Linked DNA regions of Posidoniimonas polymericola. The main gene of each other region encodes a partner of the protein of the gene in region 2 in a complex. Links are inferred from orthologs where the notes say so. Each region holds a gene or a part of one and is shown on either strand. Other genes may lie near its edges. The genes, in order: Pla123a_RS09970 and fliM.

Region 1 (12,010 bases), on a different replicon or contig from region 2:
ACTACGAGCGGCCCTACGATTACGATCATCGCGAATCCGAGGACCAGTAGTCCGGTTGGCGATCTCCACCAGCGAACGGCTCGCTTCTTGCTGTCGGCCGGTGGGGATCTTGGCGACTGATACGGATTGCTGCTACTCAACTCGCTCACTCATCCGTCACGCACCCCTCGCTAGCGCTCTTCACGTTCTTGATGTACTTGTAAAGCGTGCCGCGGGTCGCCTTGTACTCGGGAGCCTTCCAGGCGGACTTGCGCTTGGCCAATTCGTCGTCGGTGACGTCGAGGGTGATGAGGTTGGCCTCGGCGTCGATGGTGAGCTTGTCGCCGTTCTTGACCAGGGCGATCGGGCCGCCGACCTGGGCCTCGGGCGTGACGTGGCCGACGATGAAGCCGTGGCTGCCGCCGGAGAAGCGGCCGTCGGTGATCAGCGCGACGTCCTTGCCGAGGCCGGCGCCCATGATGGCGCTGGTCGGGGTGAGCATCTCCGGCATGCCGGGGCCGCCCTGGGGGCCCTCGTAGCGGATGATCACGACGTCGCCTTTATTGATCTTCTTCTCTTCCAAGGCGTGCAGCATGTCCTCTTCGCTGTCGAAACAGTTGGCCACGCCGGTGAACACCAGGCCTTCCTTGCCGGTGATCTTGGCGACCGCGCCGTCGGGGCAGAAGTTGCCGCGCATGATGCGGATGTGGCCGGTCTCTTTGAGCGGCTTGTCGAGCGGACGCACGATGGTCTGGCCCTCCTTGAGGCCGGGCAGGTTCTCGAGGTTCTCGGCGATGGACTTGCCGGTGACCGTCATGCACGAGCCGTCGATCAGGTCGGCGTCGAGCAGCATCTTCATCACCGCCGGCGTGCCGCCGATGGTGTGCAGGTCCTCCTGCACGAACGATCCGGACGGCTTGAGGTCGGCCAGGTAGGGGATCTTGTCGCTCACCTTCTGGAAGTCGTCGATCGTCAGCTCCACGTCCACGCTGCGGGCCATCGCCAACAGGTGCAGCACGGCGTTGGTCGAGCCGCCGAGCGCCATGATCAGTACCATCGCGTTCTCGAACGCGGCGCGGGTCATGATGTCGCGCGGCTTGAGGTCGAGTTCCAGCAGGTTGTAGATCGCCTTGGCCGCCTCGTGGCACTCCCGCTTCTTGTCGGGGTGCTCGGCCGGGATCGAGCTGCTGTAAGGCAGGCTCATGCCCATCGCCTCGATGGCGCTGGCCATGGTGTTGGCGGTGTACATGCCGCCGCACGCGCCGGCGCCGGGGCAGCTGTGCTGCACGATGTCCTTCCGCTCCTCCTCGGTGATCCGGCCCGCGAGCCACTCGCCGTAGCACTGGAACGCCGAGACAATGTCACGCTTCTCGTCGCCGCCGGAGCCCTTGGTGAAGCCGGGCTTGATGGTGCCGCCGTAGATCATGATCGCCGGGCGGTTGAGCCGGCCCATCGCGATCAAGCAGCCCGGCATGTTCTTGTCGCAGCCGGGCAGGGCGATCAACGCGTCGTACCACTGGGCCTGCATGACGGTCTCGATGCTGTCGGCGATCAGGTCACGCGACTGCAGGCTGTAGCTCATCCCGCTGGTGCCCATTGAGATGCCGTCGGACACGCCGATCGTGTTGAACCGCATGCCGACCAGCCCGGCGGGGCGCATGCCTTCCTTGACTTCATTGCCGAGGTCCAGCAGGTGCATGTTGCAGGTGTTGCCGTCGTACCACATGCTGGCGATGCCGACCTGCGGCAGGTTCATGTCGGATTCGTTCAGGCCCGTGCCGTACAGCATCGCCTGGCTGGCGCCCTGGGACTTCGGTTGGGTGATCTTGCTGGAGTACTTGTTGAGCATGGGACGTGCGTGGCAGGTGTGTGGTGGTTGGTGACGAATGCTTGGCCGCCGGCCCTTGGCTAAGATTGCCGCCGCCGGTCTTAAGCCCACCTCGCCAGAGGTGGGACCTCCGCGTTGGATTGGGTGCAATCCGGCGATTTTAGCCGGAAAAGCCGCGGAGTGCGATGCGCCCACTGGCCTTAACCGATTGCGGCGGACCCGCTAATCTCCGCGGCTATGCGAGTACTCGACACCGAAGCCGACGCCCAGGTTCCCCGCGGAGTCTCCCGCAGAGCCACACTCTGGCGCCGCGCGCCGCCGGGGGGGTGGGTCGTGCTGGCACTGCTGATGCTGCTGCACGGGCCGCGGGGCGCGTGCTGGGCCGTGCTGGAGCAGGCCTGGTCGTTGATCGCGACGCTGCTGGGCGGCGATCAGGTAGTGCTGGCGGTGCTCAGCCAAACGGCGCCGCTGACGCTGGCGACCGCGCTGATTGTCTTCCTCTACTGCAGCGAGTGGATCACCTTCGAGAGCATGTGGTCGGTGCTCGCCTCCGCCGGCATCCTGATCGGCGGCGCGTCGCTCGGCGCCGAGTTGCGTGGCGTTATGCAGCGGGCGTTGCCGGAGTTCGCCGAGGCAGACCAGTCCGGCGAGCACTCCGGCAGCTCTGACATGACGCTGACCAGCCTGACTATCCGCGCGCGGATGCACGGGGGACGCCTGCCCGCCGCCGAGGCGTGGCGCGTGCTGACCGACTGGCGGTACATCAGCGAGCTCGGCGCGTCGGCCAATTGGCCCGAGCAGATCCCGCGCGTCGCGCTGCTGCCCGAGGGGACCAACTGGTTCGGCGTGGTGGGGCAGGGCGTCAACCAACTGCTCGGCTACCTGGTGTTCTACCGCCCGCGGATGTTCTTCGCGGCGCTCTTGGCGGGCGGCTACCTCGGCTGGGCGTGGCACCGTCGGCTGGAGTGGGCCAATGACCGCGCAATTGATTGGACGAACGAGCGCGCGAGCCGCCGCGCTGCCTGACGCCTGGCGGGCTTGCGCCGATCGAGGACCCGCGGGTAAACAGGTCTTCTTAGCCCCTATGCAACCTGGCATTGGCGCGGTTGGAACGCGCGCTATACTCGGCGCAACACCCCGCGTTCGCGCCCCCGAGTCTCCCCCTCGCGTTAGCGTCGTCGAACGCTCCCGCCTACTAGAGAGACTGCGATGCGCGCGCTGCTGATCGCCCCCTGCTTCCCCGACACGTTCTGGTCGTTCAGCCACGCGTTGTGGTTCGTCCGGAAGCGTTCCTCGTTCCCACCGCTGGGGCTGCTCACGGTCGCCGGCATGTTTCCCGCAGACTGGGAGGTGCGGCTGGTCGACACCAACGTGCGTCGCCTCCGCGCCAGTGACCTGCGGTGGGCGGACACCGCGTGGATCGGCGGCATGACCGTGCAGAAGAAGTCGGCGCTCGAGATCCTGTCTCGCTGCCGCGCCGCGGGCGTGAAGACCGTCGTCGGCGGCCCGATGGCGACCTGCGAGCCCGACGCGTTCGACGAGGCCGACCACCTGGTGCTCAACGAGGCCGAGGTGACCCTGCCGGGGATGCTCAGCGACCTGGAGTCTGGTTCGCTGCGGCGGGTCTACGAGAACGACGAGAAGCCGGACCTGGCGCTGACGCCGCCGCCGCGGTGGGACCTCGCGCCGCTGCGGCGCTACGCGTCGATGTGCGTGCAGTTCAGCCGGGGCTGCCCCTACGACTGCGAGTTCTGCAACGTCACCGCGCTGCTGGGCAAACGCCCCCGCACCAAACCGCCCGAGCGGGTGATTGCCGAGCTCGACGGCCTGTACGTGCAGGGTTGGCGGGGGCCGGTGTTTTTTGTCGACGACAACCTGATCGGCAACCGCAAGGAGGTCCGCAAGTTGTTGCCAATGCTCGCCGGCTGGCAGCGCGGCAAGCAGCCGACCCCCTTCTACACCGAGGCCACCATCAACCTGGCCGACGACGAGCCGCTCCAGCGGTCGATGGTTGACGCCGGTTTCGACACCGTGTTTGTCGGCATCGAGACCCCCGACCAGGACTCGCTCACCGAGTGCCACAAGACGCAGAATCTCAAGCGTGACCTCGTGGCAGACGTCCGCAAGCTGCACCGCGCTGGGCTGCAGGTGCAGGCCGGGTTTATCGTCGGATTCGACTCCGACACGGCGAGCATCTTCCGGCGGCAGATCGACTTCATCCAGCAGAGCGGCATCGTCACCGCAATGGTCGGCCTGCTGCAGGCGCCCGTCGGCACGCGGCTGTACGAGTCGCTCAAGAACCAGGGGCGGCTGCTCACCAACAGCAGCGGCGACAACGTCGACGGCACCACCAACGTGCTCACCAAGATGCCGCTCGACCGGCTGACCGCCGGCTACAAGTCGATCATGAACAGCGTCTACGCGCCCGAGGCATACTACCAGCGGCTCAAGACATTCCTGAGCGACTACCGCACACCGCCGCTCCGGCCGCGGCTGACGGTGGGACAACTGATGGCGTTTGGCCGCAGCGTCTGGCGGCTGGGCGTCTGGTCGCGGGGTCGCGGCCAGTTCTGGCGGCTGCTGGGCTGGACCGCCTGGAACCGCCCGCAGCACTTCGCGCTGGCGGTGCGGCTGTGGATCTACGGTCACCATTTCCGCGAGGTCTGCCGACTGCGGCTGCAGGAAACCTGAGCTGGGGGCGCCTGATCGTTCTCGACCCGATGGTCTAGAATCGGCGGCATGAAGCCCAAGTTCCTGTACTTCGATCTCGGCAACGTGCTGGTCCGGTTCTGCAACGACACCATGGTCCGCCAGATGGCCGAGGTAGCCGGGATCCGTGAGGACGCGGTCCGCGCGGCGGCGTTCCCGACCGGCACGCCCGACGACATCCAGTGGCAGTTCGAGTGCGGTCGGCTCACGCCCGACGAGTACTACGCCTGGTTTTGCGAGGCGACCAACTCGTCGCCGGACCGCGCGGCGCTCGAGCTGGCCTGCAGCGACATCTTCGCCCCGATTGACGCGTCGCTGGAGCTGGTCACTGCGCTTGCGGCGGCCGGCCACCGGCTGGGGATCTTGTCGAATACCAACGCGGTGCACTGGCCGTTCCTGACCAGCAGCTTCCCGCAGCTCAATGAAGCATTCGAGCTGCACGTGACCAGCTTCGGCGCCCGGTCGATGAAGCCGGACCGCGAGATCTACGACCAGGCCGCCGAGCGGGCCGGCTGCGAGCTGGGCGAGCTGTTCTTCACCGACGACCGCCACGAGAACGTCGCGGGGGCCGTCGCCGTGGGGATCGACGCCGTGCCGTTCGAGTCGACCGAGCAGCTCGCCGGCGAGCTGCGGCGGCGGGGCGTTGCGTGGTGACTCCAATCGGCTGGGGCCATGCGTGCGATGCATGGCTGCTATGCGTCGATTCTGCCCCTTCATCGCCCGGGCCGGTCCCCGTATAACTGTCCAGACAGGGCCGGCCGGGGCCGAACGACCTGGCGGCCCGCCCCACTGCATCCCCCCTAAACATCGATAAGCGAGGTTCCCCGATGAGCGTGCTCGTCCAGAAAGAAGCCCCAGATTTCACCGCCCAAGCGGTCATGCCGGACGGGACGTTCAAGGAGCTGAAGCTGTCGGACTACCGCGGCAAGTACGTGCTGCTGTTCTTCTACCCGTTGGACTTCACGTTCGTCTGCCCGACGGAGATCATCGCGTTCTCCGAGGCGGCCGCCAAGTTCGAAGAGAAGGGCGTGCAGATCCTTGGCTGTTCGGTCGACAGCCACTTCTCGCACCTCGCCTGGACCCAGACCGCGCGCAACTCGGGCGGCATCGGCGCTACGGCCTACCCGCTGGTGGCCGACCTCAGCAAGTCGATCGCCAGGGACTACGACGTGCTCTTGGATGGCGGGGTCGCGCTGCGTGGCCTGTTCCTGATCGACAAGGACGGCGTGGTTCGCCACCAGGTGGTGAACGACCTGCCGCTGGGCCGCAGCGTCGACGAGGCGCTCCGGATGGTCGAGGCCCTGCAGTACTTCGAGAAGAACGGCGAGGTCTGCCCCGCCAACTGGAAGGAAGGCTCGCGGACGATCAAGCCGTCGGTCGACGCCAGCAAGGAGTTCTTCAACGCCGAGTACACCGGCTAGGCGCTGGTTTGAGGGCGCCAGGCGCTCGTTGAAAACGATAAAAAGGCGGCTGCCCCAAAGGGCAGCCGCCTTTTTTTATTCGTAGGTGATCGGCTGGGTGGCGTGCTCCGGGCAACTAGCGCCCATCGCCCCCCCCAACCAGCGCCCGCTCAGCAGCCGTGCTTCTCGAGCTTCTCGCGGAGCGTGTCGGCCGTGAATGGCTTGACCAGGTAGTCGGAGACGCCCGCCTGGATCGCTTCCAGCACGCGCGACTTCTCGGCCTCGGTCGTGACCATAATGATCGTGACGTTGGTGTCCTGCTTGCGGATCTCCTGGATTACCTCCAGGCCGTTCTTCCGCGGCATGTTCCAATCGGTCAGGACCAGGTCGAACTCGCCCGGCTTAAAGGCGTTGATGGCTTCTTCTCCATCGGCGGCCTCAATGGCGCTCGGGACGCCCACGGCGTTCAGTGAGCGGAGGATGATCTTGCGCATCGTGCTCGAATCGTCGGCCACCAGAACTCGTGTACTCATCTTTGGAAGCTCCTCGCAGTAGTTCGCGATCCATTTGCAGGCGCTGCGGAACGATGGGCCGTTGGTGGCCACGCCTGCGCCGCGATTTCTGTCAACGAAACCTAGGTCGCTAGCGGGACCAGTCAACCGGTATTGAGAGAAGATCGCGGCGGCGGGCCGCCGACACGACCAACCGGCACGATCGGGTCGCGTATCCGGACCAGCCGGCACGACCGGCGGCGCTGCTGTGGGGAACCCCGTTAGAGTGGCCGGGGGCGCCTGGGGCTGAATCAGGTCAGCAGGCGGGTGATCTCGTCGCGGAGCGTCGACTCGATCTTGCCCTTGAACATCATCGCGGTGAACGGCAGGTCGCCGCGGACGTGGATGTCGTTGTCGTTGACGGTCAGGTTTCCCTTAATACCGACCCCCATGGTCTTGAAACCGAAGTGCAGGGTGTCGCCCTCCCAGTTCTGTTCGACTTCCTTCACCATCTCGGAGTAGTGCTCCCGAACCTTCTCAGAGAAGTTCTTGAGCCGTTCGTGGGCGTCCTGCTTGGATTGGCCATGGGGGACCGAGACTTCGAACTGGGGCATCGCGATTGCTATCGGCTAGCGGGTAGGGGGGCCGCCATTGAGCATTGTGGCGGGTCTGCCGGTAGTGTAACGCTTGGCGGGTTGGGCAGGTAGGCCGGCCCCGCTCGCAGTGCACCGGCAATTGCACGGCCGTGGGTGCACCCACAGACACCCCGGGCGCGGGGGCGCTCGGGCAGGGGGAGGCTAGTTGCCGCAGGCAGAGCCGCGGGGAACGCCGATTAGCGTTCTCTGGGCAGGTCTTCGTAGGTCAGCCGGTCGCGGCCGTGCCACAGGGGCAGCCCGCGTTCGGCCCGGGCGGCGAGCACGGAGATCTTCTCGTGGGTGCCGGGCAGGGCGGGGGTGGCGGGGTGAACAGTATCGCTGATGTCGTCGGGCTCGAAGTCCCAATCTCCCTCACGAATCGCATCTAGTACAGAACGTTGCACAATGGTTGCCCTCTTGTTGTGGCGGATACGCGGCGGCCGGACTGTCCGACCAGACGCGTACGCCCGCCGTGCGCCATCGTGAGTCTCCATCTCGTGGATCCCCCGGCTTCCTGTGCCGCGGGGCTGAGCCGGCCCCGACGCCATGTCGGACCGAACTCGCCGTGGCGTCGCGGTTTAGAAACCGCTGCAACAGAGCCAGCCGCCTGGCAGAAAAGGTTGAGCCGCAGCCATCGAGCGGCGCCGCTCGACAAGACTCGTTGGGTTCTGTTGGTCTCACCACAAATGCCGAGTATCGGGATTGGCGGGGCCGTGTCAAGTTTTTTCGCTTGGCACTCTTGCCGCAGCGGGCCCCGCGCAGACCAACGCTGCAACCGTTGACACCAACGCCGCATCGATTTTACCCGTCCGGCCGCCGACGCAGACAGCGCCGCGGACCCCCAGCACGGCTGGCGCCAGCCGCCGCAGCGAGGCCAGCCCGGCAAGGCCCAGCCGCCCCGCCAACGCTACCCGCATGCCCGCATCTGCCGCGTCTGACAGTAGTTGGGTGATCTGCTGTCGGCTCCAGATAGCGTTCAGAGGACGACCCGACTTGTCGGCGGTGTCCACAACCAGCCACGAGGCGTCGGCCGCCTGGCGGAGGCTTTGCAGCAGACTCAGCGGTGGGGGCTCCGGCAGCAGGTCCGCGTACAGGACCGGGGCCAGGGCCGTTTTCTGGTCCAGCGCGGCACGGACCGCCGACAGGCCGGCTAGCGTTGACTGCTCGCCTGCCGTGGGAAGCCCAAGCTTGACGAACCGCGCCCCGGCGTCGTCGGCCCAGGCCGCAAGCCCGGCGGCCGGCAACTCGCCCAGGTCGCCGGCGGCCACCGTGACCGGCCGCGCCCCGCCTACGCGATCGGTGATCGCGCGGACCTGCTCGGCGGCGGGCCGCCCCAGCGGGCCACGTGACGGGTCCTTGATGTCGACCAGGTCGGCGCCGCCCGCCAGGCAGGCGTCGACTTCGGCAAGTTCTTGCACACTGATCAGCAGCATGGTCGGTGGGGTGGTCGGCAGCTCGGTGGGCACTCGCTTGGCCTCAAGGGGGCGTGGCTACGGTTGGTCCGATTCTAACGGCGGGGACGCGCTGCTGTGGAGATCCGCCCGTTCCGCGAGCGCGCCGGCGCGACCGGCGCCGGGCGGCGGGGCCTAAGCTTGCCTCGCTGGAGCCGCCCCGCGGGCGTCGTTGCGCCCCGCGACTCCAATAGACGAATATTAGTACGCTCGCTACCTTTAACCGTCTCTCTCGGTTGATCACTGGCGGACAATAACAACGGATCGAAGCCGCACATGTCTACAGAGTCCCATCACTCCGCTGAAGGCGGCGGCAAGGTCGTTCTCGCAATTGTGCTGGTGGCCGCTATCTATGTGGCGGCATTGGTGGCTGGTCTGCCCCAAAAGGCAACCGCGCTAATTGTGGCGTCCAACGCGGCGCACGGCGCCACTGAGCACGCCGACGGCGGTCATGCCGACGCTGCGCACGCGGACGAAGACCACGCCGATGGCGAGCACGCCGATGAGGAACACGCGGCCGACGACCACGCCGGTGAGCAGGCCGGTGAGGCCGGCCACTCGGATTCCGAGCACGCCGACGCTGAGCACGCCGACCACGGTCATGGGGAGGGGATTGTTGCTCCGCCGGTCTGGACCGTGATCCCGTTTGTGCTGCTGCTGGGCGCGATCGCCCTGCTGCCGCTGATCCCATTCACCGAACACTGGTGGGAATCGAACCTGCACCGCTTGCAGCTAGCTGCTGTGCTGGGCCTGCTGACGCTCGCCTACTACGGGTTCTTGCATGAGCACCCGATCGACGGCCACTTCCCGGCGCACTATATCGCGGATTTCGACGCCGACGGGTTCAACTGGGACGAGGTGACCGCCATCCTGGGCGGATCCGTGGCCCAGGAGTACGTGCCGTTTATCGTCCTGCTGTTCAGCCTGTACACCATCTGCGGCGGCATCCGCATCGAGGGCGACCTGCAGGCCAACCCAATGACCAACGCGATCTTCATGGGTGTCGGCGGCGCGTTGGCGAGCTTTATCGGCACCACCGGCGCCGCCATGCTGTTCATCCGACCGCTGCTCGAGACCAACAGCGAACGCAAGCACGTCGTGCACACGGTGGTGTTCTTCATCTTCATCGTCTGCAACTGCGGCGGCTGCCTGCTGCCGATCGGCGACCCGCCGCTGTTCCTCGGCTACCTGGCCGGCGTCAACTTCTTCTGGACCATGGAGCTGTGGCCCGAGTGGCTGATGTGCAACGGCCTGCTGCTGATCGTCTACCTGCTGCTCGACGAGCTGATCTACTACCGCCGCGAGACCGAGGCCGACATCACCCGCGACATCCGCCAGATCCGCCACCTGAAGTACATGGGCGTGTGGCTCAACGGCCCGCTGCTGCTGGGCGTGGTCGCCGCGGTGGCGTTCCTTGACCCCTCCAAGACGGTTCCCGGGACCGACTGGCACCCGTGGCTCTACCTCCGCGAGATGGTGCAGCTCGGCCTGGTTGCCACATCGCTGGCGCTGGGGGCGCGTGAGGTGCGTCGGGCCAACTCGTTCAACTACCACGCCATCCAAGAGGTGGCGGCGCTGTTCATCGGCATTTTCGTCTGCATGCAGCCCGCGCTGCAGATCCTGGGGCTGAACGGCAAGTACCTGGCCGACAACTACCTGACCTCGCCGATGCACTTCTACTGGGTGACCGGCGCGCTCTCCAGCGTGCTCGACAACGCCCCCACCTACCTCGTGTTCTTCAAGACCGCCCAGGTTCCCGGATTGGGCGGGCCGACCGCCGGCGTCGAGCCGCACTACCTGACCGCCATCAGCCTGGGGGCCGTCTTTATGGGAGCCATGACCTACATCGGCAACGGACCGAACTTTATGGTTAAGGCGATCGCCGAGAAGTCGGGCGTGAAGATGCCCAGCTTCTTCGGGTACATGGCCTACAGCTGCCTGATCCTGCTGCCGATCCTGGCGATCGTCGGCTGGCGGACGTTTAGGTAGCGGGGGCCGACGGCCTTCCTAATTGCCGCCGCAGCCGCCATAATCCGGGCTTTCCAGCGCCCGCAGGCAACACCGCATACTCCCCCGAGTCTCTTGTCTTACCAGCACGTAAAGAGTGACGCCCACCTGGCCGAGGTGCTCGAGCAGCTCCGCTCGGCCAAGCGGATCGGCTTCGACACCGAGTTTGTCTCAGAGGACACCTACCGGCCTGAGCTCTGCCTGATCCAGGTGGCGTCGGAGGACGTGCTGGCGGTGATCGACCCGCAGACGATCACGGACATGACGCCGTTCTGGAAGCTGCTCTCCGAGGGCGACCACATCACCATCGCCCACGCCGCGCGGGAGGAGCTGAACTTCTCGCTCACCTCGGTGGGGGCGCCGCCGGCCAACCTGTTCGACACGCAGATCGCCGCCGCCTTCTGCAGCAACGAGTACCCGGCCGCCTACAGCTCGGTAGTCAGCCGCTTTGTCGGCCACAAGATCGCCAAGGGCGAGCAGCGCACCGACTGGCGCCGCCGGCCGCTAACCGAGGACCAGCTCAACTACGCGCTGGAGGACGTCCGCTACCTGCACGAGCTGCACGACAAGATCATGGCCAAGCTCGTTAAGCACAACCGCGTGGCCTGGCTCGAAGAGGAGATGCAGAGCTTCGTCGAAGAGGTGACCGCCGCCCGCACCCGCAAGCGGTGGCGCAAGGTCTCGGGCATCGGCAACCTCAGCCCCCGCAACCTGGCGATCGTGCGCGAGCTGTGGGAGTGGCGGCAGAGCGAGGCCGAGCGTCGCGACGTGCCGCCCCGCCGGGTGCTGCGCGACGACCTGATCGTCGAGCTCGCCAAGCAGAAGAACGCCAAGGCGGAGCGGATCCGCTCGATCCGCGGGATGCAGTACGGCCAGCTCAAGAAGATGACCGACCAGATCGCCGACTGCGTGCAGCGCGGGCTCGACGCGTCGCTCGACGAGTTCAAACGCAAGCGTGGGCCCGCGCCCCCGCCACAGCTAAACCTTTTGGGCCAGTTCCTCTCACCGGCGATCGCCAGCGTCTGCCGCGGCAAGCACGTGGCCGCCAGCCTGACCGGCACCGCCAGCGACTTCCGCGACATGATTGCCGACCACCTTGGCTACGGCACCGAGGACGGCGAGCCGCCGGCGCTGGCGCAGGGCTGGCGGGCGGAACTGATCGGCAACCTCATCAACGACCTGCTGGACGGCAAGAAGAGCATCCGGATCAAGAACCCCAAGAGCGAGCACCCGCTCGCCATCGACGGCGTCGAGGACGACCCCGAAGACGACGACTGATCCCGCCGGGAGGGAGCGTTCGATGGCCCAACCCGACCCATAGGGCCACTTTTGCGCTGCCGTTTGTGTGCCCCCATACCAAACGGGGCCCGATTGGCCATTCTGCCGTGCCGCCAGCAGAACCCTCTAGCTATCCTTCCGTACCCCTGGGAAGCCGCTGCCCCCTGGGGAGCAATCGACGCGGTCGCCCGTGGCGAGCCTCTCGCCCTGCCTGCCGATCGGCCCCAAGCCC
Region 2 (11,913 bases):
CCATAATGCACTGGCCGTGGCTGGGGGCCTCGGCCAGGGCGACGTCGCGCGGCGCCACGGTGTGGAACACGATGTCGCCGAAAAAATCGCGGACCTCGCGTTCGACTTCCCGCGTCAGGTCGAGCGAGTCGTCATACTTGGTCAGCAGAATCCCGCCAAACTGTAATCGGCTATTCGTACGCCGCATCACCCGTTTGATGAGCTCAATCATTTGAGTCAACCCTTCCATCGCAAAGTACTCACATTCCAACGGCATGATCACCTCGTCCGCCATGGCGAGGGCCGTCTGGGTGAGCGCGCCGAGCGACGGCGGGCAGTCGACCAGCACCGCGTCGTAGACGCTGAGGCTGGCGGTTAGGTGGTCGGCGACGAGCTTCGCCTGGCTGTCGTCGGCGTTGGCGAGCGCGTCGGCGTCCTGGAAGCTGCGGCTGCCGGGCAGCACCTCGAGGTCGGGGATCTCGGTCGGGGCGACCGAGTCGGCGATCGGGGTTTTCTCTACTAATGGATGTCGAGGCGAGGGCGTGCGGCCCAGTGCGCTGGTGGCGTTGCACTGCGGGTCGAGGTCCACCAGCAGCGTCCGCAGCCCTGCCATGGCGCAGCCGGCCGCCAGGTTCACGGCGGTGGTCGTCTTGCCGACGCCGCCCTTCTGGTTCGCGATGCAGTGGACTCGACCCATGGTGCAGGTTGGTGCTCGGAGGCTGATGTTCGCGGTAGCTGGTTGTTCGGCCTTAGCCCATCTCGCAAGAGGTGGGACCGCGCTAGGGTTCGGTCCCACCCCTGGCGGGGTGGGCTGATCGACGCGATGTGGATTGGACTACTCGTTCGTATCTGGCGGCGGGGGATTGTAGAATCGGAAGGCCGGCGGCGGAACGGCAATCATCCCGAGGTTTTCGAGCGCATACGCAGTGGTGATAGCAATGACCAGCACGCTGCCCAACGCCGAGAGTCCGCCGCCCCGGCCGGCAGAGCCTGATCCCGAGTGGCCGGCGATCGGGGTCGGGATCTCAATGGCGGCGATGTGCTACCCGATCCTAGTGCTCGTGGTGTCGCTGCCGCTGGTCGTGCTATCCATCTTCGTGGGGTCTGAACACCCGCGGTGGGAAGACATCCTGGAGGTCGGGGTTACGACCGTGGTGGTAACGACCGTCGCTTGCGGGGCGGCCCTGTTCGCCTCCGCGGTGCTGTGTGTCCCGGTGCTGTTCGTTCTCTGGGCAGCCACCTGCGCCATCGGAGTCAAGTGGCAGTGGCGGACCAAGGGCGTGATCGGCGGCGGGATGGTGGCTTACGCCTACTTCGCACCGATGGTCTACGTCGTGTGCAGCGAGTTCCTGTGGCGGCCGCAGGTCCTGCCGGGCGGCATGGAACTGTTCATGTTTTTATGCACCGTGGCGCTCGGCCCGGTGTTGGCGATTTTCGTTGGCCAGGTCGGCGGAGCGTGCGGGGGACTCGGTCTCGAGCAGCGGCGCTGCGACGCGGGGCTTGATGAAGAAGCCTGTGATCCGAACCGAGCGTCGTTCAGCGTCCGCCAGATGCTCGGGCTAACGCTGGTGCTGAGTGTGGGGTTCGCGGTGCTGCGGCTGACGGAGATGCTCAATCTATCGATGCTGCTTACGGTGGCGTTTTGGATGGTGTGCCAGACGGTCGGGCGCCGCCCCGCGTTGACCTTGGCCAGGCGCCTGCGGCGGAGTCGTCGCTTTGGGGCCTTGAGGGAAATGCCCGCCACACCGACCAGCGCGCCGCCCGTCCGCAGCGCCGGAGCCTAGCCGCCGATGGCCCGCCTCACCAAACGCTACATCCGCCCGATCCCGCTGCCCAAGGAGCAGCCCCCGCCGGAGGATAACAACGAGCCCGGCGTCCGCGTGATCCCGTCGCGGCTTGATGTCTACTCCAATGTGCGCCAGGGGCCGTGGACTTATCTGGGATCGATGCTGGCTCTGTCGGGCGGCGTCTATTCGGTCACACTTTGCACCCTATTGTGGCTCTCATCGCTGCGCGGACCGCCCCTTGGAGCCGTGGGCTGGCAGGTCCTTTCTGAGCTGATTCCCTACTTAGCCACCATGCTCCCGGTGTTCGCGGTGACGGCTGCCTACGGTGGTGCGATCAGCGCCGTTGTGCTTCCCGTGTATGTGGCTGCAATCAAATCGATGAAGCTGCAATGTCGCTGGGAAACCCACGGTGCATTGGCGGGGGGCGTTGTAGCGCTCGTCGCATTCCTGCCGCTGCACTTCATCCGGCCGTTAAAGGAACCTCAGCTGGATGTGTTGGCGATAGAGATTTTGCTGGGGCCGCTGCTTGCTACCACGTTCCTGCAGTGCGGTGGAGCCTACGCAGGACTTCTCAACTGGCGGTTTGCGCCACCACCCAACGTCGGCGATGCGCCGGGAACTATGAGCCTGACCTTCTCAATTCGTCAACTGCTGCTGCTCACCCTATTGACCAGTCTGGCGTTGGGCACGCTCAGCTATTTCCGCCAGCTCACATTGCCGCTCTATGCGCTCGTTGGCGCCTGGCTGGTCTGGCAAACTATCTCTCTCCCATTCGCCATCTGGTTCGGCCGCTGGCGGCGGCGCGTGCAAAGTAGGAGGTTTGGCGGTAGGCTGAAGGCGATGAGGCAGCAGCGGTGATGCCGCATCAGCTGCGGTGGGGCGGAGCCGGTCAGGTCTGCCTGTTTCACGTGAAACCAGCAATCGTCAGATGAGCTACGAACAGCCCCGTCCGTCGGCCCGCCGGCTGGCCCAGTTGGAACGCCGCCCCCGCCGCCTGCAGGACGTCAACTGGCGGGAGATCCATTCGGCGATCGCCTTCGCCGGCGCGGCGTACGTGCCGGTGGCGGTCGCCGCCCGGCTGTGGGGCGGGCGGTTTGAGGCGACCCCGCTTGGGCTGCTCTCGCCGCAATCGGTCTGGGGCGAGGCGCTCACGGTCGTCGGTCTGGCGGGCCTCGGCTACTTCTGGTTCGCGCTGGTGGGGGCGATGGTGCTCGGCATGGTCGCCCTGGTGTTCGCCCTCTCGGGCACGCCGGTGCGGCAGGACTGGCTGGCCGGGTTCATCGCCGGCGGCGCCGCTGTCACGGGCGTGTTGCCCATTTCCGCCGGCGTGGTCGACGACCCGCACGACTTCTTCTGGGGCCCGGTGGTCGCGGTGATGATGATCCAACCGGTGGCGACCTACCTGGCGACCCGCGAGCTCAAGCAATTTGTGCGGGAGTCGTTCTGGTCCGCCGACGCCCAGATCACTGCCGCGCGTCGGTCGCTGAACCTGCAGATTAGCCTAGCGGCGATGTTCGGCGTGATGTCGGTCGCCAGCTTCGTGATGGGCCTGCTGCGTGTGAGCGGGCTGCTCGACGTCCCGGTTGCCCGGGTGCTATTGGGCGGGGTGCTGGTCGCGGTGCTGCTGCTGCCGGTCAGCGTGTGGGTCTCGCACCGGCTGCTGGGTCGGCGGTTCCCAATGCCAGCCCCAGCCCGCGGGGTCGAGGAGGCCCCGGCCTCGCCGTTCGACTGATCTCGCTGGCGGGGAGTCGGTTTGGGCGGCCAGTTTGGGGCGGTCGACCGGCTTGCCTGTTTCACGTGAAACACCCAGCACGCGCGCACGGCAAGAACCGCCTGAGCGTTTCACGTGAAACAGTCAGCCACGCGTGGAACGCGCTGCGGGGGAGCTTCGCCGAGCCTACTGGAGCGGGTTGAACACCAGGCCACTGAGCACCTTGGGGTAGAAGTAGGTGCTCTTCGCCGGCATCCGTTCGCCGTGGTTGCTGATCTGGCGGATGTGCTCCAGCGTGGCGGGCATGACGATCGCCGCCAGGTTGAAGGCCCCGCCGGTGGCGATCTGGCCGGTCAGGTCCCGGCCGGTGTCGTCGCCGTGGGTCAGGCCCTGAACCACTTCCTCGATCGAGCGGACGTACTTCGGCGCGGCCTCGCTGGGGGCGTCGAGCAGGTTCTCGAAGATCAACCGGTGCAGCAGGCTGACGCCCAGGCCCTGCCAGTCGGAGCTGTGGTCGGACGAGAGTTCGGCCATTTTCTGGCGCCCCTTCTCGGACACCGTGACCATGGTCCACTGCTGGTCCTTGGCGGTGTAGAGGGCGAGGGTCCCCTGGTCCTGCTCGGCGTCGATCATGCCCCAGACGGCGGCCGCCTCTTCGGGGCCGCTGCCGCCGAACTCGTGGTCGAACGAGTCGCCCAGCTTCTCGACGAGTTCCACAGAATCCAGCTCGGGCATGTTGCGGAATAGGCGGTGGGTCGGCAGCACCAGCATGCCGGGGTCGCTCATCGAGACGCACATCATCAGCACGTAGTTGGCCGGGTGGTCGTCGGGCAGGGTGGCCCCGCCGTTCTCGGCGGCGTACGCCTCGGCGACCTCGTCGCGGTAGTTGCAGGCGGTCTCGTAGCGGTGGTGCCCGTCGGCGATGTAGGTCGGCTTGCCCCCCATGATCGCCTGCAGCTTGGTGATCGTGGCGACGTCCGTTACCGGCCAGAGGCTGTTGGTGACGCCCAGGTGGTCGGTCGCCTCGAGCGGAGTGGCGGTGGCGATGGCGTCCATCAGCAGTTCCTGGGCCTCGTTCTCCTCGTCGGGGAACAGGCCGAAGATCTGGCTCATGTTGGTCTTGCACGCCTTCCACAGCTTCAGGCGGTCGGCCTTGGCCCCGCCGTGGGTCTCCTCGTGCGGGTGGATGTCGCCCTCGCCGAACCTCTGGAGCTTGACCCGGCACATGAAACCGCGACGGGTGTACTCGATGCCCCCCGCCTCGTACGTCTGGTGGTAGACGTACACGGCCGGGTCGCCCTCGGTGAACAGTACGCGGTCCCGCTGCCAGTCCTTCAGCAGCTTGGCGGCCCGGGTGTAGCGGTTGTTGGAGTCGTCGTCGCCGGGCTCGTCCTTGTTCAGGATCAGCCGCACGCAGTTGTTGGGGTGCAGGTCGTAGAGCTGCTGCTGCAGCTCGGGGCCGATCACGTCGTACGGCGGGGCGACAACATTCGACAGGCCGCCAACGTGGCCAAGGTCATAGCGGACGCCGCGGAAGGCTTCGATCTGGGGCATGGTGCGGGGAGGGGCGTGGGACGCGGGTGAGGGGACCAACCGAGCACGGCAGTGTAATCCACCCGGTGGAAGGCTGGAACCCGCCCGGCCTGCGGCCGCTGGCGGAGCTGCGGCCGCCCCTATTAGACTAGAGGGGATCTCTTCACACCCGACCGAGCTCCCCTCGCATGTTCACCCTGGCCGTCGCCCTCGGCTCGTTCTTCGCCTTCATCGTCGCCTACCACACCTACGGGCGGTGGATCGGCCAGCGGATCTTTCAGCTGAGCGCCGAGGCGGTCGCCCCCAGCCACGCCCTGCGGGATGATGTCGACTTTGTGCCCACGAAGCCGAGCGTGATCTTCGGCCACCACTTCACTAGCATCGCGGGGACCGGGCCGATCGTCGGGCCGGCGATCGCCGTCTTCTGGGGTTGGCTCCCGGCCCTGCTGTGGGTGGTGCTCGGGTCGATCTTTGTCGGTGCGGTGCACGACTTCGGGTCCCTGGTGCTGAGCCTCCGCAATCAGGGGCAGACCATCGGCGAGGTCGCCGGCCGGGTGATCTCGCCACGGGCCAAGCTGCTGTTCCTGCTGGTGCTGTTCTTTGCGCTGATGGTCGTGCTGGCCATTTTCGGGTTGGTGATCGCCATCATCTTCAAGCTGTACCCCGCTTCGGTGCTCAGCGTCTGGACCGCCATGCCGCTCGCGGTTGTGGTGGGTTTGCTGGTCTACCGCGCAGGAGTCGGTCTGTTGTGGCCGTCGGTCATCGCCCTGGTAGTGCTCTACGCCACGGTCGCGGTCGGCGCCTACGCACCGGAGTTGGGGCTCGATTTCAGCCTCGCCCCGATTGACGCGTTGGGCGCCTACGGAAATCCCGTCGTGGTCTGGACCATGCTGCTCCTTGCGTACTGCTACGTGGCCAGCGTCCTGCCGGTGTGGCTGCTGCTGCAGCCGCGGGACTACATTAACAGCCACCAGCTGATGGTCGCCCTGGCACTGCTGGTCGGTGGGCTGGCGGTGGCCGGATTGACGGGGAAGGCCAGCCTGTCCGCCGCCCCAATGATCGCCACCGAGATCCCAGAGGACGCGCCGCCCATCTTCCCGTTCCTGTTTATCACCATCGCCTGCGGCGCGTGCAGCGGCTTCCACTGCCTGGTGGCCAGCGGCACCACCAGCAAGCAGATCGACCGTGAGCCCGACGCGCGGCTGGTCGGCTACGGCGGGATGTTGCTTGAGGGCGCGCTCGCCGTGGTTGTTATCCTGGCCTGCTGTGCCGGGCTCGGGATGGGAGTCACCACGCCTGACGGGAAGACGCTGACCGGCGCCGCCGCCTGGCAATCAAAGTACGACGCTCGGATCACGACCAGCACCAACGAGCAGGGGCAGACCGTCACCAGCGGCGGCTGGAAGAACCACAAGCTGCCGCAGATGGTCGGCGGGTTCGTCGAGGGGGGCGCCAATTTCGTCAGCGCCCTGGGAGTGCCGAAGAGGCTGAGCGTGGCCATCATCGCGGTGCTGGTCGCCTGCTTCGCCGCCACCACCCTCGACACGGCGACCCGGCTGCAGCGGTACGTGATCCAAGAGCTGGGCGGCACGCTTGGTGTAGCGCCGTTGACCAATAAGCACATCGCGACCGGGATCGCGGTGGTCACAGGCGGGGCGGTTGCGTTGATCGACGGCGGCTCGGGCCCCGGCTCCGGGGGGCTGATTTTGTGGCCGCTGTTCGGGGCCACCAACCAGCTGCTGGCGGGGCTCGCCCTCATGGTGATCGTCTTCTACCTGCTCCGCCGCGGGCTGCCGGTTTGGTTTGCCGCCCTCCCGATGGTGCTGATGCTGGTCGTGCCCGGGTGGGCGATGGCGCAGAATATTGCCCAAGACTTCTGGCCAAACGGCAAGCACGTGCTGCTCGGCTTCGGCGTGGTTATCTTGCTGCTGCAGGTTTGGATGGTGATCGAGGCGGCGATTGTTTTGCCCCGCGCCTGGAAGGTTCTGGAGCGCCAACCGGCGCACGACACCCCAGTCGCTGAGCGTGCCTAAGCGGCGTCTTCGTCCGCCTGCTTCGCGGTCCGCTGCGCGGGGTCGGTAATCACGCCGCTCACCTGGATTGCCTTGCGGCCCTTGAACGCCCCGGCGGACGCCTCGAACTTGCGACGCCCCTCGATGAGCATGCAGAGCGGTTGCCGGACGTCCTTCTCGGTGGCGATGATGTCGCCCACCCGCAGGCCGATGAAGTCGGCCGTGCTGATGGTGGTCTCGGCGAGCTCGACCACCACCTCGACCGCCGCCGACTGCACCTGCAACCCGAGCCGCTGGATCGCCTCGGGGCTGGCCGGCTTGCTGGAGTAGGTCACCCAGCTGTTGGCGCTGAGCTCCTGCCCGATCCGCTCGATCGAGTTGAACGGGATGCACAGGTTCACCATGCCCCGAACGTCGCCGATGGTGAGCTCGAAGCTGATCAGCACGACCACCTCGTTCGGCGGCACGATCTGCACCAGCTGCGGGTTGCTCTCTACCCGATCGACGCTCAGGTCGAGCTCGATGACGTTCTCCCAGGCCGAACGCATCTCGTTGAGGAACAGCCCCGTGATCCGGCCGACCAGCAGCAGCTCGATTTCGGTGAGCGGACGCCGCGCCGGCGGGGTCGCCTCGCTGCCGCCGCCCAGCAGACGGTCGATGATCGGGAACAGCAGCGACGGGTTGATGTCGAGGATCAGCTGGCCCTCGAGCGGGGCCGCGTTGATCAGGTTGAAGCAGGTTGGGTTCTCGAGGCTGAAGATGAACTCGCTGTAGGTCAGCTGGTCCACGCTCGTCAGCTTCACCTCGACGATCGTCCGCAGCAGCGCCGAGAGCGCCGCGCCGTAGTTGCGGCCGAACCCCTCGTGCATGGTCTGCAGCGCCCGCATCTGATCCTTGCCGACGCGCTCCGGGCGCTTGAAGTCGTACGGCGTGACCTTTTCGCGCGTGCGGGGAGGAGGCGCCGGGACGGACGAGTAAACCGGCGCGGCGGGGGAGGCGGCCGCCTGCTGCGCGGGCGCAGCAGGAGTCGGGTCGCCGTCCAGCGAACTCAGCAGGTTTTCAACTTCCGCTTGGCTGAGCACGTCGCCCATGTTCGCGTCCTTGCGATTGGGTTGCGTCCGTCCCGGACCCTTGGCTACTTTCTGGTGTGGCCCTGTCCGTGGACGATGTACTTGTAGCTTGTCAGTTCGTCCACGCCGCACGGCCCGCGGGCGTGGAACTTGTCGGTGCTGATGCCGATCTCCGCCCCGAGGCCGAACTCGCCGCCGTCGTTGAATCGCGTGCTGGCGTTGATCACCACCGCCGCGCTGTCGATGCGTTCGGCGAACTCGCGGGAGGCCGCCAGATTGGTGGTGACGATGCTCTCGGTGTGGCCCGAGCTGTAGCGGTTGATGTGGCGGATGGCCTCGTCGAGCGAGCCCACCACCACCGCCGAGATCGTCGGACCCAGGAACTCGGCGCCGAAGTCCTCCTCGGTCGCCGGCACGGCGGACGGCGCCAGCTCGCACACCTTGGGGCAACCGCGGACCTCGATCTCTTGTTTGTTGAGCGCGATGACCAGGCGGGGGACCGCCTCGGCCGCGATGTCTGCGTGGACGACCAACGACTCGGCCGCGTTGCACACCCCCAGGCGGTGACACTTGCTGTTCACGACAATCGCCTCGGCGGCGTCGAGGTCGGCGGCGGCGTCAACGTACACGTGGCAGTTGCCGTCGAAGTGCTTGATGACCGGCATGGTCGCCTCGGCCACCACCCGGCGGATGAGGCCTTCGCCCCCTCGCGGGATCGCGACGTCGATGAAGTCGGACTGTTTGAGAAAGTGCCCGACGGCCGCCCGGTCGGTGGTCGACACCAGCTGCACCGCGTCGCGCGGCAGCCCGGCGGCCTCGGCGGCTTCCGCCAGCAGGTCGACGATTGCGCGGCTCGAGTGCAGCGCCTCCTTGCCGCCCCGCAGGATCACGGCGTTGCCCGCCTTGACGCAGATCGCGGCGGCGTCGGCGGTCACGTTGGGCCGCGACTCGTAGATGAAGAACACCACCCCAAGCGGCACGCAGACCTTGTCGATCCGCAGCCCATTGGGCCGCACGGTGGAGTCGAGCACCCGCCCCACCGGCTCCCGCAACGCCGCGACCTCCTCGAGCCCCACCGCGATCGACTCGATCCGGTCGGGCGTTAGCCGCAGCCGGTCGACCTGGGCGTCGGTCAGCCCGTAGTCCGGCGCGGCGGCCAGGTCTTTCTGGTTCGCCGCATTGATGACCTCGGCGCTGGTCCTAAGCAGGTTCGCGGATTGTCGCAGCCAATCGATCTTCTGTTGACCAGAAACCGAAGTCAGCTGAGCCGACGCCACCTTGGCGCGTTCAGCCACCTCGTGGCAGTAGGCTGCTAGGTCGACAGTAGATTTGGTTTGAGCAGGCATGAAGAATCGTGAGGTCAGAAGGTTCTGGCGCAGAGCGCCGGTGCGAGTATGGCAGGCGTCGCGATCTGAGGCAACGTTGACCAGTCGGCCGCCTAAGTCATTTTGTCAGAATGGTTTAGTGCTAGCGTGGCTGCGGTCGAGGCCGCCGCAAGCGGCGAATGCTAGCATCGCTTCGCGGGTCGGGCGGACGTCGTGGACTCGCAGCACCTGGACGCCCTGTTGGGCGAGTGCGAGCGATCCGCCTACGGTCGCCGCGGTGCGGTCGGCCTGCTTGTCTCCGAGCAGGCGAGCCAGGAACCCCTTGCGGGAGTGACCCACCAAGAGGGGACAGCCGAGCGCATGAAAGCGTTCGGCCGCACGCATCAGCTGAAGGTTGTGCTCGTGGGTCTTACCGAAGCCGATGCCCGGGTCGAGGCAGACCTTCGCGTGTTCGACCCCGGCATCCCGCAACCGGTCCCGCCGCAGCCGGAGGTACTCTAGGATCTCGCCGACGACATCATCATACACGGGATGGTCCTGCATCGTCTGCGGTGTGCCCCGCATGTGCATGGCGCACACCCCGGCGCCGGACGAGACCGCCAACCCGAGCATGTCCGGGTCGCCTTCGAGCCCGGTGACGTCGTTGATGATCTCGGCGCCCGCGTCAATCGCCGCCCGGGCGACGGAGGCCTTGCTGGTGTCGATCGAGAGGGGCGTCGCGGTCTGGGCGGCGAGCCGTTCGACTACCGGCAGCACCCGGCGGAGCTCCTCGACGGCCTCGACGGGGTCCGAGTACGGGCGCGTGCTCTCTCCGCCGATGTCGAGGATCGCTGCGCCCTCGTCCACCAGCCGCAGCGCGTGGTCGACCGCGGCGTCGATCTCCACGAACCGCCCGCCGTCGGAAAAACTGTCTGGCGTCACGTTGACGATGCCCATCAGCAGCGGCGGGCCGCTAAGATCGAGCGTCGTCGTGCGGAGCGCCCAGCTGCCGGCGCGTGGGGTGAGGTGATCGAAGGCCATCCCGACATTATAGCGCGCCGAGGCCGCCGAGTTCAGCCGGGGCGCCCACCGGGCGTTGGCTACGGGAAGACGTTGTTCGCCCCGTTGCCGCTGCCGGTGTTGCCCGCCGCCGTGCCGCCGGCTCCGGTCACGTCGTAGCCGTCGTCGGTGTTGTCACTCGCCGTGTTGTCGCTGAAGACGCCGCCGGTGAACGAGTCGATCTGGAAACCGTCGTCGGCGTTGGCCTCTGCGGTGTTGAAGCCGATACCGCCGCCGGTGAGCGTGGCAAACTGGAAACCGTCGACGCCGTTTGTCCGAGCCGTGTTCTGTCGGATCAGGCCGCCGGTAACATCGTCGAAGTCGAACCCGCTGTCGGTGTTGCCGGCCGCCAGGTTGCCCGTGATGCTGCCCGACGTGACCGCGTTGATGAAATCGAAACCGGCGTCGCCGTTGGCTTCGGCCGTGTTGCCTGAGATCACTCCGCCGTTGACAGTGCCTACTTCGAAACCGTCGTTGCCGTTGTTGTGAGAGGTGTTGCCCGTGAGGTTTCCGCCTGCGTAGGTCGAGATCTGGAAGCCATCATCGCCATTGCCCGACGCAGAGTTGCCGGAGAACACGCCGCCATTGTAGGTCGTGATACGGACGCCATCGCTGGCGAAGCCGGTGAACGAGTTGTCACGCACGTCGCTCAGCCCGAGGAGTGTGGCGGCGATGAGTCCGTTGCCGGTGGTCCCGCCTCCGACGAAGGTGTTGCCAACGATGTCACCGCCGCTGATGTTCTGCAACCGAACCCCAGCGCCCGCGCCGCCGCTGATGTGGTTGTTGGTGATCTTGAACCCAGTCACGTTGTCGCCACCGATGCCGGCGTCGCCCCCTGAGATCCTCAGCCCCGTGATCGTGGCGTTGTTGCCGAGTTGGAGGACGTCGGCGCCCGCGTTTCCGGAGACGGTCCGCTGCTGGCCAAAGGTCGCCACCGCGCCGGTGTCTTGCCCGTGCACCTGGAACCGACCGCCAATAAACTGGTTCGCGTTCAGGGCGATCGGCCCGGTCGCCCCGAGGTTGATGTTGTTGGCAACGACCACGATGTCGCCGGCCGCGGCGACATCCGCGGCGGCGGTGGCGCCGGCATCGATCGTAGCGACGTTGGTCGCGACCGCGCCGGTCGAGCTGATGATGGCCTGCTCGGACGTGCTCAGTGCAGAGCCGGTCACGATCGCCTCGTCGCGGCGGAGCGCCGAGAGCATCCGCCGCTCGATCAACGACAGCTTGGTCGCGGCCCGGCTGCCGGCGCCGAACGGGATGCGGAGGTTGGCGCTGGCGATCCACTGCGAGTCGCGGACGTCGTCCCACTGGTAGCTCAAGCCGTAGGTGAACCGCGAACCCGACCCAAGGTAGGGCAGGTCGAAGCAGCGACCCTCGATCCGTGCCCGCGGCCCCGCGATGGTCGAGTAGCCGGCCTTGTCGGTGTCGAACCAGTAGCCGCCGAGGAAGACGCGG

The links.
Region 1: the proteins of fliM (region 2) and Pla123a_RS09970 are in contact, whole or in part, in a crystal structure (PDB 1F4V), measured with the Escherichia coli proteins. The link is inferred for Posidoniimonas polymericola from one-to-one orthologs.

What each region holds. Positions count from the first base shown.
Region 1 is NZ_SJPO01000004.1:219,331-231,340, reverse strand. Bases 4,769-7,766 are described here. They hold Pla123a_RS09970 (response regulator), read right to left. Parts: upstream 6,450-7,766; coding sequence 6,087-6,449; downstream 4,769-6,086. Other genes in these bases: Pla123a_RS09955 ((5-formylfuran-3-yl)methyl phosphate synthase), read right to left, coding at 7,759-7,766; Pla123a_RS09960 (hypothetical protein), read right to left, coding at 7,240-7,446; Pla123a_RS09965 (polyhydroxyalkanoic acid system family protein), read right to left, coding at 6,719-7,021; Pla123a_RS09975 (peroxiredoxin), read left to right, coding at 5,344-5,937; Pla123a_RS09980 (HAD family hydrolase), read left to right, coding at 4,769-5,170. Outside these bases: ilvD (dihydroxy-acid dehydratase), read right to left, coding at 146-1,828; Pla123a_RS09990 (hypothetical protein), read left to right, coding at 2,045-2,833; Pla123a_RS09985 (B12-binding domain-containing radical SAM protein), read left to right, coding at 3,017-4,498; more of Pla123a_RS09980, read left to right, coding at 4,547-4,768; more of Pla123a_RS09955, read right to left, coding at 7,767-8,508; Pla123a_RS09950 (sodium:proton antiporter), read left to right, coding at 8,770-10,482; Pla123a_RS09945 (ribonuclease D), read left to right, coding at 10,576-11,778. UniProt on the Escherichia coli protein: Involved in the transmission of sensory signals from the chemoreceptors to the flagellar motors.
Region 2 is NZ_SJPO01000008.1:131,705-143,617, forward strand. The notes cover bases 6,077-8,977. They hold fliM (flagellar motor switch protein FliM), read right to left. Parts: upstream 8,114-8,977; coding sequence 7,040-8,113; downstream 6,077-7,039. Other genes in these bases: Pla123a_RS16605 (carbon starvation CstA family protein), read left to right, coding at 6,077-7,043; Pla123a_RS16615 (glutamate-5-semialdehyde dehydrogenase), read right to left, coding at 8,158-8,977. In the rest of the region: Pla123a_RS16580 (ParA family protein), read right to left, coding at 1-676; Pla123a_RS16585 (hypothetical protein), read left to right, coding at 918-1,763; Pla123a_RS16590 (hypothetical protein), read left to right, coding at 1,770-2,624; Pla123a_RS16595 (hypothetical protein), read left to right, coding at 2,695-3,498; Pla123a_RS16600 (DUF1015 domain-containing protein), read right to left, coding at 3,664-5,031; more of Pla123a_RS16605, read left to right, coding at 5,199-6,076; more of Pla123a_RS16615, read right to left, coding at 8,978-9,438; folP (dihydropteroate synthase), read right to left, coding at 9,544-10,437; Pla123a_RS16625 (right-handed parallel beta-helix repeat-containing protein), read right to left, coding at 10,497-11,913. UniProt on the Escherichia coli protein: FliM is one of three proteins (FliG, FliN, FliM) that forms the rotor-mounted switch complex (C ring), located at the base of the basal body.